DNA from 2 places in the Rhizobium sp. SVR5-2C genome. Region 1 is predicted to be linked to the other one. Evidence: riboswitches for the same ligand, from Rfam matches in the RefSeq annotation. Region 1 holds a riboswitch; the other holds the start of a gene.
What was found. A riboswitch is a leader RNA that binds a small molecule or an ion and turns the genes downstream of it on or off. The one in region 1 is predicted to bind S-adenosylmethionine.
Positions count from the first base shown of each region.

Region 2: another riboswitch for S-adenosylmethionine. It lies ahead of metA (homoserine O-acetyltransferase MetA); the one in region 1 lies ahead of ACPYOI_RS12065 (O-succinylhomoserine sulfhydrylase).

Region 1 covers NZ_JBNDHT010000033.1:5,440-11,554, forward strand. The annotation lists gene ACPYOI_RS12050 (GtrA family protein) at 1-838, shown strand, start outside; gene ACPYOI_RS12055 (hypothetical protein) at 835-1,743, shown strand; gene ACPYOI_RS12060 (2'-deoxycytidine 5'-triphosphate deaminase) at 1,773-2,867, opposite strand; SAM riboswitch at 2,941-3,019, shown strand; gene ACPYOI_RS12065 (O-succinylhomoserine sulfhydrylase) at 3,066-4,250, shown strand; gene apaG (Co2+/Mg2+ efflux protein ApaG) at 4,468-4,860, shown strand; gene ACPYOI_RS12075 (Hsp33 family molecular chaperone) at 4,861-5,856, opposite strand; gene argF (ornithine carbamoyltransferase) at 5,951-6,115, opposite strand, start outside.
Region 2 covers NZ_JBNDHT010000025.1:33,645-39,759, reverse strand. The annotation lists gene ACPYOI_RS09905 (SIS domain-containing protein) at 1-537, opposite strand, end outside; gene ACPYOI_RS09900 (GntR family transcriptional regulator) at 534-1,307, opposite strand; gene ACPYOI_RS09895 (aldose epimerase family protein) at 1,420-2,442, opposite strand; gene metA (homoserine O-acetyltransferase MetA) at 2,561-3,484, opposite strand; SAM riboswitch at 3,549-3,626, opposite strand; gene ACPYOI_RS09885 (ABC transporter ATP-binding protein/permease) at 3,778-5,610, shown strand; gene ACPYOI_RS09880 (hypothetical protein) at 5,620-6,115, opposite strand, start outside.

The DNA.
Region 1 (6,115 bases):
GCACTTCTTGCTCGCAACCACCGGGATGGGCCCGGTTGGTGCGCGCCTGGTGTCCTTTCCGATCGCGCTGGCGGTTACGTTTTTTCTCAACAGGCAGCTTGTCTTTGCAGGTTCGCGGCATTCGCTTGCGATTGCCATCCCGGCTTATGTCGGCGTCCAAGGCGTCGGCTACCTCGTCAATATGGCGATCTATAGTGTATTGGTTTTTTCGGCACCTTGGCCGCTGAGCCATCCCCTTGTCGCGCTCGCCGTCGCATCGGGCATGGCCCTTTTCGTCAATTACATCGGCGCAAGAAGAATCGTGTTCGCGCCGGGTGAGACTCGAGCCTGGCCGGGTTCCGAGTTGCTCCAAACATGCTGGACAATCTTGCGGCCGGACGCCGTCCGCTTGGGCGCCATCGTTCTGACGCTGCCGCTGCTCATTTTCTCGGCCTATTTCCTCGTGTCCTACCTCAGTATCGGTCGCGACGTCGAGACGGCGCGGCGGCATATTCTGGCGGCCTACGAGTCCGGAGACCTTGTGCCGGGGAGTTGGAGAGATCGCGGCAACATGGTCATCGGCGAGCATCAGTACAACGACTGCTTGATCCTGCTGATGGCAATCGACCAGCGGCTCGAAAACCGCTGGCAGCTGGCGGTGTCTCCGAGTGCGCCGTTCGCTGAGGGGCAGCAGCCCTGCGATGCGTTGCAGACATTCGCTCAAACCAATCAGACAGAGATCGGGGTTCAACCCTATCATCGCTATTTGCACGCGCAAACGGTGCTCATGCGCTACATCCTGCCTCTGGCGGAGATCGCGACGATCCGATGGGGTTATCGAGCATTCTGTCGCTGTTGATCATTGCCGTGGCTGCTTTCGCAATGTTCCGGCTGATCCGGGGAGATGATGTTTTCCTCGGTTTGCTCTTTGTTTCGATCGGATTTGGATTCGCGCGCTGGTTCGGGTTTGAATCGTTTTCGCAGTCCTTGGGCCACGCGCCTGCAGATGCTGTCGCAGTTCTCTTTGCATTGTACTTATGCGTCGCGTCGCGTCGCCAACTCTCCCGCGTGCACTTGGTGACGGCATCGGCGCTCTTCGGCTGTTTTACGATACTGACGGAGTTCCTGACAGGTGGCCTGCCGCTAGGGCTTGCGATGATCGTGGGGATTACCCCCTTCGTCTTGAGGAGTTCGGCAAATCGCATGGAGACTGCTGTTTCGGTGGCAACGGCTGCGACGGCTTTTGTTATCGCGGCCGGGCTGTGTCTGGTGATCAAGCTCGCGCTTGCGACCCTGGTTTTCGGCCCAGACGTGATCACGGATTTTGCAAGCTCACTTGAACACCGGACAGCGGGAGACCCGGACCCAGTGAAGTGGTTGAGAAAGGTTATAGGCGGGTTGAGCACGCCGGTCGGCGGTCTTCACTATTTCATGGCCGGCTTCGGCCTGTTACTGGCCGTCGCGGGCGGCATTTGGGGATGGCAGAAAATCCAGTCGCTCTCGTCGAGCGAAGCCTTTCGAACGAAAGCGACACTCCTGGCCGGATCCAATCTCGTGCTGTTGGCGTGGCTGATAGTTTTCTGGCAGCACACGATCCAGCATGCCTGGTTCATGGACCGAATTTTCGTCTGGACTTATTGCTCGGGGTTCGCGCTGTTCGCCTTCGGCGTGGTCATGAGCCGTTCGCCCCGTGGGAAGCCCGGCATCCCTGTTCATCGTCACGAAAACGGGCTTAGTCGGAGCGACAAGACCCGCAACGGGTAGGTGAACCTTCCAACAGCGCTATCAAGCGCTCAGATGCGGAAGTGCTTCGAGAGCTTCAGGCCCTGCGCCTGATAATTCGATCCCAGCCCGGAACCATAGAGGCTTTCGGGTTTTTCCAGCATGTGCTCGTAAACCAGCCGGCCGACGATCTGGCCGTCTTCCAGGATGAAGGGCACTTCGTGGCTGCGCACCTCGAGAACCGCGCGGCTGCCCCTTCCGCCGGCCGGCGCATGGCCGAAGCCCGGATCGAAGAAGCCGGCATAATGCACGCGGAATTCCCCAACGAGCGGATCGAAGGGCGTCATCTCGGCTGCATAGTGGGGCGGAACATGCACTGCCTCGCGCGAGACGAGGATGTAAAATTCGTCCGGATCGAGGATCAGTTCATTGCGGCCCCGGCTATAGAGCGGCTCCCAGAAATCGAAGATATCGTGCTCGCCTTTCTTGTCGACATCGACGACTGCCGTGTGATGCTTGCCGCGATAACCGATCAGACCGTCCTTGTCGCCTGCCAGGTCAATCGACAGCGCGATACCGCCGCCGGAAACGTTGGGTTTGGCGCTCGCAACAAGCGTTTCTGCATCGTGCAGGGCCTGCAGTTCCGGCTCTCCCAAAACGGACTGGCCAACCCGGAAGCGTATTTGCGAGAGGCGCGAGCCGCGGCGCACGACGACAGGGAACGTACGCGGGCTGATTTCCAGGTAGAGCGGCCCCGAATAACCGGCAGGGATCTTGTCGAATTCCTGCGCGTAGTCGGTAATGACGCGGGTGAAGATATCCAGGCGGCCGGTCGAGCTCTTCGGGTTCGCCGAGGCCGACATTTCAGCCGGAAGGTCAAGGCGTTCCATGAGGGGCACGATATAGACGCACCCGGTTTCAAGAACGGCACCTTCGGAAAGGTCGATGACATGCAGGCTCAGCCGGTCCAGCTTGTCGGAAACGAGGTGGGACGGACCGGGCATGAAGCTTGCGCGGACGCGGAAGGCTTTGCTGCCCAACCGGAGATCCAAGCTGGCGGGTTGAATCTGGTCAAGATCGAGCTCGCGCTCACTCGTGAGGCGCCCGGTCTCAAACAGGGCGGCAATTGCGCGGTCGGCCAAGATTCCAGTTTCGCGAGCCATCATGCTCCATCCATAGTTCGTGGCCGACAAAACCAAATACAGGGAATTGACGCAAGAAGCTAACGGCAGTATTGCAGCTTTATCCCGTGGTGATTTGGCCGGTCGGCTTGCAGCCACGTTAAACAAGTGGCTAAAAGGACCGGGTATGAAACCGGTCTGCTTTTGCGGCCGGTTTTTTTGTTGTTTGAAAGTGGTGATGGCATGAGCAAGACCTGGCGCCCGGCAACCCAACTCGTTCACGGCGGAACGCTGCGCTCGCAATATGGCGAGATGTCGGAGGCAATCTATCTGACGCAGGGCTTCGTCTACGACACGTCGGAGGCGGCAGAAGCGCGCTTCAAGGGCGAGACCGAGGGCTTTATCTATGCCCGCTACGGGAGCCCGACTAACGACATGTTCGAGAAGCGCATGTGCGCGCTGGAAGGCGCGGAAGATGCCCGCGCCACGGCCTCCGGCATGGCTGCCGTCACCGCCGCAATCCTCTGCCAGCTGAAGGCCGGCGATCATATCGTAGCTGCCCGTGCGCTCTTCGGCTCCTGCCGCTGGGTCGTTGAGACGCTGGCGCCGAAATACGGCATCGAATGCACGCTGGTGGATGGCCGCCATCTCGAGAACTGGGAAAAGGCGATCACCAAGAAGACCAAGGTCTTCTTCCTGGAAAGCCCGACCAACCCGACGCTCGAAATCGTCGATATCGCCGGCGTTGCAAAGCTCGCAAACCAGATCGGCGCGAAAGTGGTCGTGGACAACGTCTTCGCGACGCCGCTCTTCCAGAAGCCGCTGGAGCTCGGCGCGCATATCGTCGTCTATTCGGCCACCAAACATATCGACGGTCAGGGCCGTTGCCTCGGCGGCGTCGTCCTTTCCGATAAGGAGTGGATCAACGAGAACCTGCACGACTACTTCCGCCACACCGGCCCGGCAATGTCGCCGTTCAACGCCTGGACGCTGCTGAAGGGCATCGAGACCCTGCCGCTGCGCGTTGCACAGCAGACGAAGAATGCGTCGAAGATCGCCGATTTCCTGGCGGAGCAGAAGCAGGTGGCGCGCGTCATCTATCCGGGCCGCAAGGACCATCCGCAAGCCGATATCATCGCCAAGCAGATGTCTGGCGGCTCGACGCTGGTGTGCTTCGAGCTGAAGGGCGGCAAGGAGGCGGCTTTCGCCCTGCAGAATGCGCTCGACGTCGTGACGATCTCCAACAATCTCGGCGATACGCGCAGCCTGATCACGCACCCGGCGACGACCACACACAAGAACCTTTCGGAGGAGGCCCGCGCCGAGCTCGGCATTTCGGCCGGCACCGTGCGCCTGTCGGCAGGCATCGAAGATACGGACGACCTGATCGAAGATTTCGCTCAGGCTCTTTCCAAGGTTAAATCCTGACCTGCCTTGGGGACGGCCGGGCCTTGCCGGTCCGGCCGGATGCCTTACCTAGGACATCCACGAAGCCACGCTCCGGTGCGGGAGCGCACTCTGAACAACAGGATTAGTGCCCGAAAGAGATGCAATCATCGTGCTTTGAGCATGATCCCAATCATTTCGTGACGGGTCGAGCCCGTGTATAAGATACCGGTAACATATCCTGGCTATGGTGTAAGGCATGTATCGCGCCAACACACGAGATATAGAAGTCGTCGTCGAACCCTTTTATCTGGAGGAGCAATCCGACCCGGACGACGATCGCTATGTGTGGGGTTACCGGATCGTAATCAGCAACAATTCGGACCTGACCGTCAGACTCATCAACCGTTACTGGAACATCACCGACCAAAACGGCGTGGTGGATGAGGTGACCGGTCCAGGCGTCGTCGGTGAGCAACCCCGGCTGGAACCTGGCGACACCTACGAATACTCGTCCGGCTGTCCACTGGATACGCCATCGGGCCTTATGTTCGGGCACTACCAGATGGAAACCGACGCAGGCGAGTTTTTCGACGTAGAAATACCCGCCTTCTCGCTGGATTCTCCCGGTCTGCTCAGGGTACTGAACTGATCACTCGGCAGCCGTTGCGACTTCTTCAACCTCAAAACGATAGGTCTTGGAGCAGAATTCGCAGGTGACGGCAATCTCGCCGTTTTCCTGGCTGGCATCGATCTCGTCCGCCGAGAAACCCTTCAGCACATTCTTGATCTTGTCGCGCGAACAGCTGCACCGGTCGAAGACTTCCCGGGCGCCGAAAACGCGCACGCCACGCTCGTGGAAGAGACGATAGAGCAGCCGTTCCGTACCGACATGCGGGTCGGTCAGTTCATCGGCGTCGATAGTATCGACCAGCGAACGGGCTTCAGTCCAGGCGTCGTCTTCCCTGTGAGTGTGAGCGCCGTCGTCTCCGTCGCCGCCGTGGAGGTCGGCGTGACGCATCCGCTCAGGTGCTTCCGGCAGGAACTGCGCCACGAGCCCCCCTGCCCGCCAGCGATGGCGCGGCATGCCCGCCTCGTCGCGATCGAACAGTTCGGCAGCAGCCAGACGGACACGCGTCGGGATCTGTTCCGACTGACGGAAATAGGTGCCGGCGATATCCTCCAGCGAGGTACCGTTGAGCGGCACGATGCCCTGATACGGCTGGGTGAATTTGCCCTGATCGATCGTGAAGGCGAGCACGCCTTTACCGAGCAACTGTTCCGGCTCGGTCTCGCCTGCGGCGACTGCCTTTTCGAGCAAAGCCTGATCGAAGCGAGCATAGGCGCGAACATCCTCCGGCGTCGAGAAGTCGGCGACGAGGAGATCGACCGGGCCATCGCCCTTCGTCTGCACCGTGAATTTGCCCTCAAACTTAAGGGACGTGCCGAGGAGCACCGTCAGCGCGATGACTTCGGCCAGAAGCCGGGCGACGGGAGCGGGATATTCGTGGCGCTCAAGGATCGCATCCAGCATGGGGCCGAGTTGCACGGCGCGGCCGCGCACGTCGAGGCCCTCTACCTGAAACGGAACAACGTGATCATCGCCGGCGAAGTCGAAATCGCCGAGAGCGCTTGCAGTATCGGACATGGTCTTACTCCTAGTCGTCAGAGCGGCAGACTAGAAAGCCTTTCCGCTCGCGCAGCCACGAGGCCATGAGGCCAAGCACAGCGCGTAGTATGGTTCAGATCGCGCCCAGGCACCATGCAAGAATCGACTTCTGCGCATGAAGGCGGTTTTCCGCTTCATCGAAGACGACGGATTGCGGACCGTCGATCACCTCGTTCGTCACTTCCTCACCGCGATGGGCGGGCAGGCAATGCATGAACAATGCATCCTTGCCGGCCTT
Region 2 (6,115 bases), on a different contig from region 1:
CAGCGATGCCTGCAGATCGGCCGTGCCGGCGATTGCAGCCGTCACACCGGCGAGCGCCGCTGCAGAGGCAATGAAGGACTTCGTTGCGGCAACACTCTTTTCTGCGCCCGCATTCAGCCCCAACACGATGTCGGCCTGCTTGGCAAGAGGACTGTCGGTGACGTTGACGACGGCGATTGTCGTCGCCCCACCTCGTTTTGCAGCGTCTTGAAGGGCGACGATATCCGGGCTGGCCCCGGATTGCGAAACCGTGAAATGGACGCCGCCCTTCAGATGCAGGGGCGCGCCATAGACGGATGCGATCGACGGGCCGATGGAGGCCACGGGAACGCCGCAGGTGATCTCGAAAAGGTATTTGAAGAAGGTCGCGGCGTGGTCGGAAGAGCCGCGTGCGGCGGTCATAACAACGCTCGGCCTTGCCGAGGAGAAGAGCTTGGCGATTTCGGCAAAGACCGGCTTCTCCTTCTGCAGCATCGTCGCGACGACGTCCGGCGACTGGCCCGACTCCTGCAGCATCAGCGACTGGTTCTCACTCATAGGTCATCTCCAATTCTCAATTCGGCGACGAAATCATAAGCATCGCCACGATAGTGCGAGCGGGTGTACTCAACGACGCGCTGGTCTTCCAGGCGCGAAATCCGTTCGATCAAAAGCGCCGGTGCACCGGTCTTCACGTTCAGCATCGAGGCCGAGGAAGGATCGAGTGTAACAGCCGTCAGCCGTTGCAGCGCGCGCACCGGCTTGTGACCGCTTGCGGCCAGCGCATCGTAAAGCGATCCCTCGTCACCGGCATTGTCGTCCAGGAACTTGACCGGCACAACCGCCCTCTCGATCGCCAATGGCTGACCATCCGCGAGTCTGAGACGATCGAGACGAAGAACAGGCTCCTCCTGTGCGAGTCCGAGCAGGAAAGCTTCTTCCGGCGACGGCGAAGTGATCGCACGCGACAGTATCCTTGCCGCCGGCGAGCGCCCGCGCGAGCGCATATCGGCGGAGAAGGAGGAAAGACGCCAGAGCGGTTGCTCCATGCGTTCTACCTTGCTCGAAACGAACGTACCGCTGCCATGGCGAGATTCCAGCGTGCCGGAACTCATCAGATCACGATAGGCGGTTCGCACCGTCACGCGCCCGAGCTTGAGGGCTTCGGCAAGATCGCGCTCGCCGGGAAGGGCGGCACCCGGTTTAAGAAGGCCTTCCTGGATAAGACCGGTCAGCGCCAGGGCTAGCCGCTTGTAAAGCGGGCCTGCCATCGCTTCGTCGTGCAGACCGCGGGCATTGAGCTCCGTCACCAGACTGGTTCTATCCATAGGTCGGCAATAGAACCTATTTAGAACCAATTTTCAAGGTAATTCCAAACCTGGAAAGCAAAAAACCCTCGTGACAAGCACGAGGGTTTCAAAGGCGATCAGGGATCTATGATCAATTCTTGGTGAAGATGTAATCGGTTTCCTGCCGCAGGACTTCGCCTGGGCGCAGCACCGCATTCGGAAAGCCTTGATGATTTATGGCGTCCGGCCAGACCTGGGTTTCCAGGCAGAAGCCCGCGAACGGCCCGTATTTGTGGCCGTCGAGGCCCGGAACGGCAACATTGAGCTTGAAGCCGGCATAGAACTGCACGCCAGGCTCTGTTGTCCGCACCTCCAGCGAGACGCCCGAATTGACGCTGCGCGCCAGCGCGACGGAACGCTTGGCAGCGCGCTCTTTCGAGAGGCAGAAGTTGTGATCATAGAGCGCCTGCTCACCGCCTTCGAACCGCTTCATCGGCGCCATTTCGCGGAAGTCGAAGGCAGTGCCGAAGACGGGGCGTAGCTCACCGGTCGGAATCTGCTTGTCATCGGTCGGGAGATAGTGATCGGCAGCGATCATGATGTCGTGTCCGAGCGCATCATCGCGGCCATCGAGATTGAAGTAAGCGTGCTGGCAGACATTAGCGAGTGTCGGCTGATCGGTGGTCGATTCGTAGACGATCGAGAATTCGCCGTTTCCGTGCACCCGGTAGGTCACCTGGACCGTGCAGTTGCCAGGATAGCCAGCACGGCCGTCCGGATCGACGATCTTCAAGACGACGCGATCGACATCGTGCTCGACGATCGTCCAGTTGCGCTTGGCGATGTTGTCGCTGCCGCCGTGCAGATGCGAGACACCCTTTTCATTGAGTTCCAGCTGATAGGCCTTGCCGTCCAGCGTGAACTTGCCGCCGCCGATCCGGTTGGCGCAGCGGCCGGGCGTGGCGCCGAAATAGGAAGAATAGGCCGGATAGTCGGCGAAATTATCGAACCCCAGAAGCAGCGGGGCGTCGTGACCTTCGAGGCGCAGGTCTTGAATGACAGCGCCCCAGGTCATGATCTTGGCGGTCAGGCCACCGCCCTTGATCTCGACGCGGTAGACAGTTTCGCCGTCCTTCGTCGTTCCGAAAACTTCCCGTTCGAGCTTTTCAGCCATGGTCTGCCATCCGCAAATCTGTTGGGTTCAGGCCCGCGAACCTGCATCCATTTGCTGCGGCTCGCAACCACGAAATGCAAAAAGCGACGCCGTCCCGCGACCTGGCACTGGCCGCCGTTCAGATTTTGGTCCCTATTTCGTCGAGGTTATAGGACGTCGTCTGGTAGATCTCGTTGATCCAGTTGCCGAAGAGCAGGTGGGCGTGGCTGCGCCACCGGTTCTGCGGCGGGAGCGACGGATCGTTATGCGGAAAATAATTGTGCGGCATCTTGATAGGCACGCCCGCATTCACATCGCGGAAGTACTCGTCCGAAAGCGACGTCGAATCGTATTCTACATGATTGAACATATAGAGCCGCTTGCCTCTTTCCTCATGTGCGAGACAGACGCCCATCTCGTCTGATTCCATCAGGATTTCGAGGCTTTCCGATTTATCGATGTCCGCGCGCCGCACTTCGGTCCAGCGCGACACCGGAACTTCGAAATTATCCGAGAAGCCGTTGAGATAGACGGACGAGGATTTCAGGTTCTTGTGGCGATAGATGCCGAAGGCCTTTTCCTTCAGCTCGTATTTCGGAACCTTGTGGAAGTGATAGATCGCCGCCATCGCCCCCCAGCAGACGTTCATCGTCGAATGGACGTGCGTCTCCGTCCAGTCGAAGATCCGCTGCATCTCCTTCCAGTAGGTCACGTCCTCGTAAGGGAGGGTCTCGATCGGCGCGCCGGTGATGATGAAGCCGTCGAACTTGCGGTGCCTGACCTCTTCCCACGTCTCATAGAAGGCAAGCAGGTGGTCTTCCGAGGTGTTTTTGGCCTTGTGATTTCCGATGCGGACCAGCGACAGCTCCACCTGCAGCGGCGTAGCGCCGACCAGCCGCGCGATCTGCACCTCGGTCTTGATCTTGTTCGGCATGAGGTTGAGAAGTCCGATCTGCAGAGGGCGGATATCCTGACGGATTGCCGCCGTTTCCGTCATCACCCGGACCCCCTCATGAACGAGGGTTTCAAAAGCGGGCAGCGTATCGGGGATCTTGATGGGCATTGCGGTTACTCGATCAAAACAATGTGTACCGGCAAATAAAAAACCGGCGGCGACAAGAATCGCTACCGGTCCGCACGCGGCCCTTTAGCGACTTATTTAACGTGGCTGCAAGCCGGCCGGCCAAATCACCACGAGGTCTCTTAGATAGCGCTAGCAGACACACGAATCAATCCGAATTCGCAAGCTGTACTTTGAGCTAGGGTCACTCACGCATTAATGGCTGGTAAAATCTGTTGCTGGACAGCACGCGTCACCATGTTAATCAGGGACTGTGGTACGCATAGGAAGTCACAATGACAGAGGTCAAAGGCAGACCGAGCATTCAAGCGCAGGATAGAGTAGGTTACGATTTAAGCCTCGGATACCGGCTGAAACTGATGTTCTCGGCATTCTGGGATTCCAATGTACGCGGGAAAATTCTGATTCTCGCGTTGATTCTGGTCGGTGTGATCCTGGCGACCGCCTACGGTCAGGTCGTCTTGAACCGCTGGAATGCGCCGTTCTACGATTCCTTGCAGCGCCGCGACGTCGGCGAGTTCTTTCATCAGCTTCAGGTCTTCGCGCTAATTGCCGGTTCGTTGCTGCTGCTGAACGTCGGCCAGGCATGGCTCAACCAGATGACCGCGCTTTATATGCGCGAAGGGCTGACCCGTGACCTCGTGGATCAGTGGCTGAAGCGCAAGCGTGCGCTGCGCCTCGCGTCATCGGGCCTGATCGGCGTGAATCCGGACCAGAGGCTGCATGAAGACGCCCGCAATCTCGCTGAGAGCACTACCGGCCTGACGCTCGGCCTTCTCCAGTCGACAATCCTGCTTGTCAGCTTCATCGGTGTCCTCTGGGAGCTTTCCAGCGGCTTCGTCTTCCATTTCCGCACCTACACCTTTGCAATCCCGGGCTACATGGTCTGGGCTGCGGTCTTCTATGCCGCATCCGCCTCCATCCTCAGCCAGATCGTCGGCCGGAAACTGGTGAAACTGAACGCCGACCGCTTCTCGAAGGAGGCGGAGCTCCGCTTCTCGCTGATGCATGCGAACGAGAATCTGCCGGCGATTACCGTCGCCCGCGGCGAGGAAAACGAACGGCAACGGATCAATACGGACATCACTACGGTCCTTGCCATCCTGAAGCGGCTGACGATGGCGACCACCAACCTGACCTGGGTTTCGGCCGGTTACGGCTGGCTGGTCATCGTCATACCGATCATCGTCGCGGCTCCGGCCTATTTCTCGGGCAGCCTGACCTTCGGCGAGCTGATGATGTCGGTTGGCGCCTTCAACCAGGTGAACACGGCACTGCGCTGGTATGTCGCCAATTTCGGCCCAATTGCCGAATGGCGTGCCACGCTGATGCGCGTGACTGATTTCCGCTATGCCCTGCAGGGAATGGACGAGCCGCTCAATCCGAAGAATGTCATTGCCTACCAGGATAACGCCGATACGCTGACCCTCAAGAACGTCAGGATCGCCGCCAAGCTCGGAGAGGAAATCGATTACTGCGGCGGCTTTGCCGTCCGCGAGAAGGATGTCACGATCAAGGCTGGCGAGAAGGTCATGATCAACGGCGATCACAACGTGAACCGCAAACTGCTGTTCCAGGCACTCGCCGGAGTCTGGCCCTGCGGCAACGGCAAGATAGGGCTGCCGCCCGCCAAGGACATCCTGTTCGTTCCGGAAGTGGCCTATATACCGGGCGGCACGCTGCGTGAAGCCCTGTCCTTCCCTGAACCGGCAACGGCCTACGAGGACGATGCCGTCAAGGCAGCACTCGAAAAAGCCGGTCTCCACCACCTCATAGGACGGCTCGACACGCGGGCCCGGTGGGACAAGACCCTGGAGGCAGACGAGCAGAAGGCAATCGGCTTCGCCCGTCTGCTCCTGGCCCGCCCGCGCTGGGTGGTTTTCGACGAAGTGCTCGAAGGCCTGGAGCCGGAATGGCAGTCGACGCTGACGAACCTGCTGGCCGACCTGCCCGATATGACGATCATTTATATCGGCCGGTCGGAAATCTACATGGAAGTCTTGCAGCCGCGCGTCCTGCATCTGGAGGCGCTCACTGCGAAGACGGAAGTTTTGGCTCCGCCAAAGGCGGGCGCCGGCAGGCCGGCCAAGCCTGCTCGGGTGCTCTAGGCTAGAAGCTTACATTGGCGTAATGCCGCTCAGCCCGACGGACACCTGGCCAGCGGAAACACTGCCGTCGGATGCCTTCTCCGCGCTAACGATAACGCCCGCACCCGGCTTGAGGTCATCCTTGGTCGCTGGCGCTAGGGTGACGATCTGCGTTCCGTCGGGAATGGAGATCGTCTTCTCCTTGCCTTGCCAGGCTAGGGTGATGGTGTGGCCGTTAACGGCCTTTACCGCGTTGCTGACGGTTGCATTGGTCATGTCGCTATTCGGTTTCGCGTCCCAGGGGCGGTCGCCTTCCCCGGTGCCCTTCATCGAAGCCGGAAAGATCAGCACCTGGACTGCATCGTTCGGACCATTGCTCTTCGGCATGGAGCCGACGCCGACGAAGTCGCCTGGTTTGATGTCATCGACCGACGCAGGCTTGATGCCGCTGACTTTCCAGCCGGCTTTCATCGCAATCTTCTGTTCGCCGCCCTCGCGCGTCTTGACCATCAGCGTATCGCCGCTG